DNA from 3 places in the Ensifer sp. NM-2 genome. Region 2 is predicted to be linked to each of the others. Evidence: riboswitches for the same ligand, from Rfam matches in the RefSeq annotation. Region 2 holds a riboswitch; each other region holds the start of a gene.
The links. Region 2 has a riboswitch for thiamine pyrophosphate ahead of thiB (thiamine ABC transporter substrate binding subunit). Riboswitches for the same ligand answer to the same signal wherever they lie in the genome.
Positions count from the first base shown of each region.

Region 1: another riboswitch for thiamine pyrophosphate. It lies ahead of C6558_RS26190 (ABC transporter permease); the one in region 2 lies ahead of thiB (thiamine ABC transporter substrate binding subunit).
Region 3: another riboswitch for thiamine pyrophosphate. It lies ahead of thiC (phosphomethylpyrimidine synthase ThiC); the one in region 2 lies ahead of thiB (thiamine ABC transporter substrate binding subunit).

Region 1 covers NZ_PVZR01000016.1:1,552-5,698, forward strand. Annotated here, with positions in the region: gene C6558_RS26180 (radical SAM protein) at 1-548, shown strand, start outside; gene C6558_RS26185 (hypothetical protein) at 708-1,859, shown strand; TPP riboswitch at 2,209-2,311, shown strand; gene C6558_RS26190 (ABC transporter permease) at 2,453-3,196, shown strand; gene C6558_RS26195 (ABC transporter substrate-binding protein) at 3,231-4,147, shown strand, end outside.
Region 2 covers NZ_PVZR01000007.1:74,888-79,034, forward strand. Annotated here, with positions in the region: gene thiP (thiamine/thiamine pyrophosphate ABC transporter permease ThiP) at 1-1,429, opposite strand, end outside; gene thiB (thiamine ABC transporter substrate binding subunit) at 1,461-2,489, opposite strand; TPP riboswitch at 2,539-2,656, opposite strand; partial or broken gene C6558_RS15885 (GNAT family N-acetyltransferase) at 2,791-3,274, shown strand; gene C6558_RS15890 (thiamine diphosphokinase) at 3,361-4,011, shown strand; gene C6558_RS15895 (ABC-F family ATP-binding cassette domain-containing protein) at 4,015-4,147, shown strand, end outside.
Region 3 covers NZ_PVZR01000006.1:195,763-199,909, reverse strand. Annotated here, with positions in the region: gene C6558_RS14655 (sensor histidine kinase) at 1-376, shown strand, start outside; gene C6558_RS14650 (sigma-54 dependent transcriptional regulator) at 380-1,741, shown strand; TPP riboswitch at 1,919-2,050, shown strand; gene thiC (phosphomethylpyrimidine synthase ThiC) at 2,145-3,968, shown strand.

The DNA.
Region 1 (4,147 bases), on a different contig from region 2:
ACACAAACGAAGAGGAGTTCAAGGAACGCATTTTGGTTTTAAAGCGAGCGGGCGTCCAAATAGGCATGGTCAACTACGTCATGAGTGATGACAACGTGGAGGCGTTCAAGCGTCGTCGGGACGAATTTGCTGAATTGGGCTTGGTTCTACACCCAAACCCGCTGTGGCTGAGCAACGGAACGTATTCAGATGCGAGCTTAATGGTCATGGCCGATGCGATCCCGGACCTTGACTTTCGCTATCGTACCGGCAGCGATGACCCGTTTGGCCTGCAATGCAGCTTTCCGGCGGTGGCCTATGAGGTAGACTACACGGGGAAAGTGTTTGTCGGCTGCCACCCCGCCGAGTTTGGATCGTTCTTCGATCCAGAGCTTCCAGCGCGGCCGACCTCGGCCGTGCCGTGCCCATTTCATTCGTGCGTATGCTTGGACAAGTATTCGTTTCTGGACGGTGTCGAGCGCAATCTAAGCCTCAATCCATTGGCTGAGTATTCGAAAGCATTGCAGCATCAGCACTCCTCGACTGCAGGCGAGTTGCTGCGGCCCTGAACGGGAACCCGTTCGCAGGAACGTTAAGGTGATTCGTAGTAGAGCGAAAGCTTCGGCTCATAGCATCTGATGGTTCTCACATGGCGGGTACTGCCACATCACGATGCGCGGTTACCTTATGCCTGATTCTTCAGGTATGCTGCAAAGACAGGAGTTATTGTGAAGCGACGCTCGTTCCTCAAGGCGGGTCTAGTAGCGGGCGCGGGCGTGGTTGCCGTGACGAAGGGGTCTTTGACGGTCAGCGCACGCGACCGATTGCCTTTCGTAAACGGAGAGAACTACGGCCTGCGCTCATCCGAAAACGGACTTGATCCCAGCAACGCTCCGGCAAATACGGCCGCGTTAAAGGCGATTCGGGACATGATGCAACGAGGCGGTGCACATAGAGGGGGAAAAATTGTCCTTCCTCGGGGTGGGGTCTACTTCTTTAACGATGAGATTAGGTTTGATGCAGATCGGATTGAGAAGGTACATAATATTTATCTTGAAGGAGAAGGTCAGCAGGCTACGGTTATGGATTTCTCCACTGCTGCTCCCGGGAAGTGCGGCATAAAATTTGGGCCTGGCGTAGGCTTTGGAGTACGCAATCTCTCCATTCGGAGTGCTCCGTCCCACAACATCGCGGTGGTCGGCGACAACTCGGGGGGCAGCAACTACGCGGCGCGCGGGATGTTTGAGAATGTAAGAACGCAGCAGGCTGGCGCCGAAGGAATACTTGTCCAAAATGCGTTCGGGATCGAAATGCGAAGCATTTGGTCGACGTTGAACGCGGGCGCTGGTGTTAAAATCTCCGGATTTTCAACCACAATTGCTGCCTATAGTTGCTATTCCTCAGACAATAAAGGCGTTGGCTGGCATATAGCTGGCTCTGTTGCCGCCGCGCTGTTTAATTGTTCAGCTGATCGCGACCTTTTTGGATTTTACATTGAGGGCTGCACAACCGTTAATATTGTCAGTGGTTACTCCGAAGGGTGCCAAAAGGAAGCTGTCTATGTCAGGGCATCACCCATGGCATCCTTGCCGCTGGCACTCCAAGAGCAAGTCAATGGTGCAAATCTCATCAAAATCGACGGATTTTACGCCTTGGAGAATAGCAAGATTGGTCTCAACAAAGCTGCCAATTTTCTGTCCGTGGAAGGTGTCTCCAACCAGGAAGCCACTGTTGAGTACACGGGGGCTTGGTCTTCCAATCAGCCCGGCCAATCACTCGGCGCGCGTTTCAACGGTACCGCTGGAAAGATTGTACGGAAACCGGGCATTAATCGCATTCAAGGTGACGTAGTGGACGTTGGAAGTGTAACAGTCTTATAGAAAGCGATGCAATCCCTACCGGCATCAGTACACGACACCATGTAAACGAGCGATTCAAGCAGCCGTTCGTGGGTGTGGTAGATATCCCTTGATGAAATATTCATATGCTTCCTTGGTGTTGTGTCTGATTATATTTTTATTATATCCTGTGTTTGCCGAGGCATTCACAATATTATTCTTTGGTTGTTCTGTCGTTATCTATAAATTCGGTATTTTTATGTGAATTCAACATGACGTGATTCAGATTTCGCACCCATTGCCAGTCACTGGTAGTCGTGTCCTTTTGTATTGGCGGAAACACAGAGTTTTGAAAGTATCCTTGACACATTTGAGAGTATCCCATAGGTTCAAGTATTCCGAGGGGAGCACTACTCTGTGCTGAGATGGCGGTGAGCCGGACCCTTGAACCTGATCCGGGTCATGCCGGCGTAGGAACGGGAAAAGAGCCAGTTTCGGCAAACTAATCGCGTCTTCGCTTTCACCTGGGTCTCCGTGATATTTTGTCTGGAGATCGATCGATGCTGTCTTTTGCCAAGTTGCCGCCGGATGGCGGGTTTGTATTTAGTCCGGGTTGCTGCGTCGGCTGACCGGCGATGCGCGTGTCTTTCACATTTGTTCGTAGCCTTGCTGTGCTTGCTGTCCTCTGGCAAGGGGCGGTCGTCGTCTTTGCGCTGCCGCGCTATCTGCTACCAACGCCGATCGAGGTACTGGCCGTCTTTGCGCGGCAGCCAGAATTTCTGCTTGAGCAGAGCTTGGTGACGATCGTCGAAATGCTGGCGGGGCTCGCGGTCGGCACGGCGTTCGGCGCTGCGACTGCTATCGTGCTCGCGGCATTGCCGCGGCTCGGAAAGCTCGTCTGGCCTTTCGTGCTCGTCCTCCAAGCCTTTCCTGTCTTCGTCATCGCACCTTTACTGGTGCTGTGGTTCGGCTTCGGCATGATCTCCAAGATCGTGATGGCGGCGATCATCATTTTCTTTCCCGTTGTTTCCGCATTCTCTGATGGGCTGCGACGCACCGATACGCAGATCCTTGATGCCGTGGCGCTGACCAAAGCGAGCCACTGGCAGGCGCTAAGGTTTGTGCGGCTGCCGCTGGCGTTGCCGGGGTTGGTATCCGGCCTGCGGGTTGCGGCCCCCTTGGCGCCGCTCGGCGCGGTCGTCGGCGAATGGGTTGGCGCCTCGGCCGGCCTCGGCTTCGTTATCGTCCAGGCAAATGCCCGCATGCAGACCGATGTCGTCTTTGCCGCGATGGCCATTCTTGCCGTGCTTGCCGTCGGCCTCAGGCTTCTCGTCGATGAGGCAACCCGTCCTCTCGCGCACTGGGCGCGGGAAACGTGAATTTCTGAGATCCATTGGGAGAGTTCATAACATTATGATCCGCAACTTTCTGTTTTCCGCCAGCCTCGCGCTCTGCGTCGTCTTTTCAGCCGGCTCAGCAACTGCCGCTGAAAAGCTGACAGTGATGCTGGAGTGGTTCGTCAATCCCGACCATGCTCCGATCGTTGTCGCCAAGGAGCTCGGCCTGTTCGAAAGGGCGGGGCTCGATGTCGAGTTGGTTCCGCCCGCCGATCCTTCAAGCGTGCCGCGTCTCGTTGCAGCGGGGCAGGCGGATATCGGCGTGCATTATCAACCGAATCTCTATCTCGATCATGCCGCGGGCCTGCCGCTTGTTCGCATTGGCACCCTGGTCGAGACTCCGCTTAACACCGTCACCGTCCTTGACGACGGTCCGATCCGAAGCCTTGCCGATCTGAAGAGCAAAAAGATCGGCTTTTCCGTCTCCGGTTTCGAGGATGCAATGCTCGGCCGGATGCTGGCCTCGGCCGGCCTCAAGAAAGAGGATGTCGAATTGATCAACGTCAACTTCGCGCTCTCCCCATCGCTGATCGCGGGCAAGGTCGATGCAACGATCGGCGGCTTCAGGAATTTCGAGCTGACGCAGATGCGGCTCGAGGGGCATGATGGCCGGTCCTTCTTCCCAGAAGAGCATGGCGTGCCGTTTTATGACGAACTCGTCTTCGTTTCCGACAAGGCAAAGGTGGCCGACAAACGCTTGCGGCCCTTCCTGGCCGCGGTGGAGGAGGGAGCGATCTTTCTCATCAATCATCCGGATGAAGCCTGGAAGCTGTTCGTCAAGGCCTACCCGAACCTGGATGACGAACTTAACCGCAGCGCATTCACGGACACTCTGCCGCGTTTCGCCAAAAGGCCGGCGGCGCTCGACCGTGGCCGCTACGAGCGGTTTGGCGCTTTTCTCTCCGAAAGCGGTTTGATCGGCAAGGCACCTGA
Region 2 (4,147 bases):
CCACTGCACCAAGGTCGCCGAGCGACAGCGCCATGGCGAAGGAGAACGCCATCAGCAACGGTTTCCGGAGCGGCGGCAAGTCGATCCATCGCAGGCGATGGAAGCCGCGGATGCCGAGGCTTGCTGTCAGTCGGTCGGTGCGTGCGGCATGTGTTGCCATCGCCGGTGCCAGGATCCGGTGCACGAACGGCAGCGCCATCAATGCGTTGATGGCGACGACGATGGCGGGGGCGAAACGGGCGACATCGCCGAAGGGGCGCAGGAGCAGAAACCATCCCGCACCGAGCACGACCGGCGGCACCAGCAGCACCAGCGACGTGCTGGCGGTGACAGTGCCCGCAAATGCCCTGGCCAAGGTCGGGGCGTGGCGACGCGCCACGACGATGCCGGCGGCGCGGATCATCGCGGCGGCCATGGTGACGCAAAAGAATGCCGAGAGGACGGCGATGACAATGCTGGTGACGAGAGCACGATGCACGGTCGGGTCGCCGGCAAGCTTCACCAGATCCGCACGCAGGCCGGAACCGACGACGGCGATCAGCGGTGCGCCGATGAAGAGCAGCGAGAACAGGATCCAGCCGGCGTCGGACGTCCGGGAGAGGCCGGTTCCTGCATCATAGCGTCTGGAGATTTTGCCCGCGGTTGCGCTTTGTGCAGGTTCGGTCGCGACACGCGTTAGAGCCAGGAGCAGGGCTCCGGTCATGACGATCTGTAGGGCGGACAGGGCGATCGCCCGCGGCGGGTCGAAATCGAAGCGCAGCGCCTGGTAGATCGCGACCTCGATGGTGCTGGCGGCAGGCCCGCCGCCGAGCGTCAGCACCAGCGTGAAGCTGGTGGCGCAGAGCATGAAGACGAGGCCGGCAGCACCTGGCAGCAATCCCCGAAGGACCGGCCACTCGACAAAGCGGAAGAGTGCGGCTGGCGGCATGCCGAGATTGGCGGCGGTTCTCCAGTATTCCGAAGGGATGCGCTCGAGCCCGGCGAGAAAGAGACGTGCGATAAGCGGCATGTTGAAGAAGACGTGGGCGAGCAGGATGCCGAAAAGGCCGTAGATGCTGATCGGCTGCTGCAGCCCGAGGCCGGCGAGGGCGGTGTTGAGCGCGCCCTGCCGGCCCCAGATCTCGATCAGCCCGAGCGCGCCGACAAGCACGGGCAGGCCGAGCGGCAGGGCCATCACCCGCAGAACCCAGACGCGGCCGGGAAAGCTCGGCCGGCGCGCAAGCGCCCGTGCGATCGGGATGGCAAGAACAACGGAAAGCAGCGTCGAAAGGCTCGCCTGCAGCAAGGTGAAGCGCGTTACCCGCCAGATATAGGCATCGAACAGCACGCTGTTGCCGAAGTCACCGCTCTGGAGCAAAAGGGCTGCAATCGCCAGGCCGACAAACAGCAGGATACCGCCGAGACTTAAAGTCCCGGCGGTCATCGTGATGCGATTTTCGGCAGGCGCGAACAAATGCGCCTCAGTTCTTGCTAATGGCGGCCAGCCATTCGTCGATCCAGGCCTTGCGGTTCGCCGCCACCTCTTCCGACGGCAGCAGGAAAGTCTTCTCCGGATTGACCAGCTTGCTAAAAGCCTCCGGCAGCGGCTCCTTGGTCGCCGCGACCGGCATCATCCAGTTGGTCGTCGGAATGATCGACTGGAACTCCGGGCCGGTCATGAAGGCGAGAAACTGCTTGGCAAGCTCCGGCTCCTTGGCGCTCTTGGTCATGCCGGCAACTTCGATCTGGATGTAGTGACCTTCCGAGAATTCGGCCGCCTGGTAGCGGTCGGTGTTTTCCGCCACCATGTGGTAGGCGGGCGACGTGGTGTAGGAAAGCACCATCGGCGCTTCGCCCTTGGTGAAGAGGCCATAGGCTTCCGACCAGCCCGGCGTTACGGTCAGTACCCTGTCCTTGAGCTTGGCCCAGGCGGCGCCGGCTTCGTCGCCATAGACGGCCTTGACCCAGAGAAGCAGACCGAGGCCCGGCGTCGAGGTGCGCGGATCCTCGATGACGATCTTCTGAGAGGCGTCGCCTTCGACCAGTTCCTTCAGGCTCTTCGGCGGCGTCTTCAAGGTCTGGGTGTCGTAGACGACGGCGAAATGGCCGTAGTCATAGGGAAGGAAGGTGTCGTCGGTGAAGTCGCCGGGTACCTTGACGTTGGCAGGCTCGATGCCGTGCGGCGCGAAGAAGCCGGTGGCCTTGGCCTCGGCGACGAGGTTTGTATCGAGGCCGAGCACGATGTCGGCCTTGGAGGCCGCGCCTTCGAGCTTGAGGCGGGTCAGAAGCTCGACGCCATCGGCGACGCCGACATAGGTGACCTTGCATTCGCAGGTCTTCTCGAAAGCTTCGGCGACCTTGGCACCCGGCCCCCATTCGGTGATGAAGCTTTCATAGGTGTAGACGGTCAGCGTCTTGTCGGCAGCAACGGCATTGGCCGCGAAGACAAGTCCTGCCGTCGCGGCAAGCGCTAGCCGGCTAAGAACCTTGAGTTGCGATGAATTGGACATGGCAGGCACCTCTCCCTAAAAATGATGTTGCATGGGAAAAGGGCGTATCGATCCGATCGCGTCTAATCCCTCCGCCGGTATGAGCCGGATCAGGTTCCGCGGGTTGGCGTTCAACGCCTCTCAGCCTTCGGCCGCCATGCGGTCGGAAGGCACCCCGTTAGAGCGGGTAGAGATTTACCGCCGAGCCGGTTTGATGGCAAGCGAAGTTTGAGGACGGCAAAAGCGCCCGCCCCGCATTTTCGCGCCGCGGCGCATGGGGTAAAATCGTCGGCAGAGTTTGCAGACGCCGAAGGAGCCTGCGATGACTGACATGCTCGTTCGCCTTTATGCACTGCCGGCACAAGCGAGATCACCGCTTGCTGACGGTATCGGCATTCACCGCGCAATGGCACCCGAACGAAGCTTGTTGTTCCCTGGATCGAGCAGACATTTGGCTCCGGCTGGGCGGGCGAGGCGGAGGCGGCCTTCAGATCGACGCCGACGTGCATGCACATCGCGGTGTTCGAGGACCGGATCGTCGGCTTTGCCTGCCACGATGTCACAGCGCTCGGTTTCTTCGGGCCGACGGGCGTCGACGAGGCCATGCGCGGACGGGGATCGGCGAGGCGCTCTTGCGCGTGAGCCTGACGGCGATGCGTGACGCAGGCTACGGTTACGCCATCATCGGCGGCGTCGGCCCGGCCGAATTCTACCGACGCACGGTCGGCGCCATCGAGATCCCCGATTCCAACCCCGGGATCTATGCGGAGATGCTGTTTCCCGATACCTTGCCCGAAGATCACTGACAACGAGGACGCAAAATCGCCGGATCGCGCCCTTGTTCGGTTTTCTTGCTTTTCCTTGCCCGTGCCTTTGCGCTATGGGCTTTGCCATGGCCCGATCCACCTTCACCATTCTGCTCGGCGGTGCACTGACCCCGACCGATCGCCTTGCGCGCCAGCTCGCAGGCAGCCGCTTCGTTGCGGCCGATGGCGGCATGCGGCATGCGCGGGTGCTATCCGTGACCCCCGACGTCTGGGTGGGCGATTTCGATTCGACCGAGGAGGCGCTGCTCGCGGAATTTGCCGATGTCCCGCGCGAGCCCTATCCCGCCGCCAAGGCTGCGACCGATGGCGAAATCGCTGTCGAGGCGGCGCTGTCGCGTGGCGCCGAAGCCTTGATCTTTGCCGGCGCGCTCGGAGGATCACGCAGCGACCATGCCTTCCTGCACCTGCTTCAGGCTGCTTCGCTGGCCGAACGTGGGTTGCCGGTGTTCATGACCTCGGGTGAGGAGGAGGCCTATCCGCTGCTTGCAGGCGAGATCGAAATCGATCTGCCGAAGGGCAGCCTATTCTCGATCCTCGGACTGACCGATCTCATCGGGCTTACGATCGTCAACGCGCGTTATCCGCTCACCGATTTCACGTTGCCGTTCGGGTCTTCGCGCACCGTTTCCAATGTCGCGGAGGGTCCCCTTCGCATTTCCCTCGACACCGGCCGGGCGATCGTTCTCGCCCGCCCCTATGACCTTTCCGGAGCCTGAGCCTTGGCGCCTCCCATTCTGAAACTCGACGATATCTTCCTGACCTTCGGTGGCACGCCGCTTCTGGCCGGCGCCAACCTGCAGGTGGAGCCGGGGGATCGCATCTGCCTTGTCGGGCGCAACGGTTCCGGCAAAT
Region 3 (4,147 bases), on a different contig from region 2:
CATGGACGCGATCGTCATCGACCTGCCTGATAACGGCCTCAGCGTGCTCGGCAATCGCATCCGCTTGGAACAGGTGCTGATCAACCTGTTGCAGAATGCCCTGGAAGCCCTCGGTGATCGGGCAGACGCTGAGATCCGTGTGCGGTGCGAGTTAGGCCCCTCCGAAACAGTTTCGCTTGTTGTCGCCGACAATGGTCCGGGCATTCGGCCCGATATCCTCGAAGACCTTTTCACGCCGTTCAACACCTCCAAGGATGAAGGTCTCGGTCTCGGCCTTGCCATCTCCAAGGAGATTGTCGCCGACTATGGCGGCGACATCGAGGTCAAGACCAGCCCTGAGGGCACCGTCTTCACCGTGCGTTTGAAGAGGGCCTGAGCGATGCAGCAATCCGTATGCCTCGTCGACGACGACAGCGAACTCAGGCGGGCGATGAAGCAGACGCTGGAGCTTGCCGGCCTCGCGGTCTCCGCCTTTCCCGGCGCGGCGGAAGCGCTCGCAATCCTCAACCCGGATTTTAGCGGGATCGTCATCAGCGATATCCGCATGCCCGGGATCGACGGCCTCACGCTGTTTCGCCGGATCGCCGATTTCGACCCCGACCTGCCCGTCATTCTGGTCACCGGCCACGGCGATATCCCGATGGCCGTTCAGGCCATTAAGGACGGCGTCTATGATTTCATCCCGAAACCCTTTGCCGCCGACCGTCTGGTGCAGAGCGCACGCCGCGCCTTGGAAAAACGCCGGCTGGTGATGGAAAACCGCGCGCTGAAACGCGCAGCCGAAGTCGCCGGTGAGAGCCTGCCGCTGATTGGCCAGACACCGGTCATGGAACGGCTGCGCCAGACCTTGCGGCATATCGCCGACACCGACGTGGATGTGCTTGTTGCCGGCGAAACCGGCAGCGGCAAGGAGGTGGTGGCGACGCTGCTGCACAATTGGAGCCGGCGCCGCAACGGCAACTTCGTGGCGCTGAACTGCGGCGCACTGCCGGAAACGGTAATCGAGAGCGAGCTTTTCGGCCACGAGCCCGGCGCCTTCACCGGTGCCCTGAAGAAGCGCGTCGGCCGTATCGAGCATGCGAGCGGCGGCACGCTTTTCCTCGATGAGATCGAGGCGATGCCGCCGGCAACGCAGGTCAAGATGCTGCGAGTGCTTGAAGCCCGTGAGATCACGCCGCTTGGCACCAATATCGTGCGCCCCGTCGATATTCGGGTCATCGCCGCGGCCAAGATCGACCTCGGCGACCCGGCCCAGCGGGGCGATTTTCGCGAGGATCTCTATTTCCGGCTGAACGTCGTCACCCTGTCGATCCCGCCGCTGCGCGAACGCCGGGACGATATCCCCCTTCTCTTCTCGCATTTCCTGACGCGGGCAGCCGAGCGTTTCAAGCGCGACGTGCCGACGCTTTCGCCGGCCGTCAGCCACTATCTGAGGTCTCATTCTTGGCCGGGCAATGTGCGCGAGCTCTCGCACTTCGCCGAGCGCGTCGCCCTTGGCGTCGAAGGTTCGCTCGGCCAACCGATTGCCGCGGCGCCGACCAGTGCCGGCCTGCCCGAGCGGATCGAGCGCTACGAGGCGGAAATTCTGAAAGAAGCGCTGCGGGCGCAGCACGGCGACGTCAAGGCGACGATCGAAGCGCTCGGCATTCCGCGCAAGACCTTCTATGACAAGCTGCAGCGGCACGGCATCAACCGTGCGGATTATGCCGATCGCCGGGGATCAGAGAAGTCCGGCCGCTAGCGCATTTCCAGGAAAAGTGCGGAGCGGTTTTCCGTCAGGAAATGCGTAAAAACGAAAAGAACGAGCGTGCCCGCGGCTTCGTCTCATCCGGAAACGCTCTACCGGGCAATCAACAGGCCTGACACGCAACCTTCGGATTAACGCTTGACGGCGCATCCGGATCGATGGCTATCTCTAGGCATTCACCAGGGGGGTCCCGTCAAGGGGCTGAGATACTGCTGGGCGGATCGGCTTTGCCGACCGAGGCGCAGTGACCCGTTGAACCTGATCCAGTTCATACTGGCGTAGGGACGGTGCAGACATTGACGCCACGATTCCGTCATTCGCGCGGAATTTCAGGCAAACATGTCTTTTCCTTCCGGCTTCAGAACTGGGTCTCCAACCGCAAACTTGGAGCCTCATCATGAATATTGCCACCAAACCCGCAGAACTCTCGGTCACAAAAGGCCCGCTTCCCGCCTCGAAAAAGGTCTACAAGCCAGGCACGATCCATCCCGACATCCGCGTTCCCATGCGCGAAATCACCCTGCACCCGACGTCGGGCGAGCCGCCGGTCACCGTCTACGACGCCTCCGGTCCCTACACCGTAGAAGATGCCAACATCCGCATCGAGGATGGATTGCCAAGACCGCGCCGCGACTGGATCATCGCTCGCGGCGATGTCGAAGCCTATGACGGGCGCGACGTGCGGCCGGAAGACAACGGCTTTGCCTCCGGCGACCGGCTGACGCCGACCTTTCCCCTCCGTCACGCGCCGCTGCGCGCAACCGGCCGGCGCGCGGTGACGCAGCTTGCCTATGCGCGGGCCGGCATCATCACGCCCGAGATGGAGTTCGTCGCCATCCGCGAGAACCTTGGCCGCGACGCTGCACGCGCCGCGCTACGCGACGGCGAAAGCTTTGGCGCCCATCTCCCCGATCACGTCACGCCCGAATTCGTCCGCCAGGAGATTGCCAGCGGCCGCGCCGTGCTGCCGGCCAACATCAACCACCCAGAATCCGAACCGATGATCATCGGCCGGAATTTCCTGGTGAAGATCAATGCCAATATCGGCAACTCCGCCGTCACTTCGTCGATGGCCGAGGAAGTGGAGAAGATGGTCTGGGCCACCCGCTGGGGCGCCGATACGGTGATGGACCTTTCGACCGGCCGCAACATCCACAACATCCGCGAATGGATCATCCGCAACTCGCCCGTGCCGATCGGCACCGTGCCGCTCTACCAGGCGCTGGAAAAGGTCAACGGCATCGCCGAGGATCTCACATGGGAAGTCTATCGCGATACGCTGATCGAGCAGGCGGAACAGGGGGTCGATTACTTCACCATCCATGCCGGTGTCCGGCTGCACTATATCCCGCTGACCGTCGACCGCGTCACCGGCATCGTCTCGCGCGGCGGCTCGATCATGGCGAAATGGTGCCTGCACCACCACAAGGAGAGCTTTCTCTACGAGCACTTCGAAGAGATCTGCGACATCTGCCGCGCCTATGACGTCTCGTTTTCGCTCGGCGACGGCCTGCGTCCGGGCTCGATCGCCGATGCCAATGACGCGGCGCAATTTGCCGAACTGGAAACGCTGGGCGAGCTGACGAAGATCGCCTGGGCGAAAGACTGCCAGGTGATGATCGAGGGCCCCGGCCACGTGCCGATGCACAAGATCAAGGAAAACATGGACAAGCAGCTCGCTGTCTGTGGCGAGGCGCCGTTCTATACGCTTGGGCCCCTGACGACCGACATCGCCCCGGGCTACGACCACATCACCTCGGGCATCGGTGCCGCGATGATCGGCTGGTTCGGCACGGCCATGCTCTGCTATGTGACACCGAAGGAACATCTGGGGCTTCCCGACCGCAACGACGTCAAGGTGGGCGTCATCACCTACAAGATCGCGGCCCATGCCGCCGATCTCGCCAAGGGGCACCCGGCGGCCCGCACCCGCGACGACGCCCTGTCGCGCGCCCGCTTCGAGTTCCGCTGGGAGGACCAGTTCAACCTGTCGCTCGATCCGGAAACCGCCCGCTCCTTCCACGACGAAACCTTGCCGAAGGAGGCGCACAAGGTCGCGCATTTTTGCTCCATGTGCGGGCCGAAATTCTGCTCGATGCGGATCTCGCACGACATCCGCGCCGAGGCGCAGAAGGAAGGTTTTCAAGCGATGGCGGCCAAGTATCGTGAGGGTGGCGACCTCTATATGCCGGTCGACAGCGAGGCAGACGTTCGGGGATAACGACCACGCCAGAAGGGGCGGCGACCCCGCCCCTTCTGGCGCCCGGCGGGCTCCGGCACTCTTTACGCAATGGCCCATCTCTTCGTCATGCTCGGGCTCGACCCGAGCATCCACATTGGAGGCAGCCGGCTTGTCGATACGAGGCTGACACAGAGGTGCCGGCTGGATGCTCGGGTCAA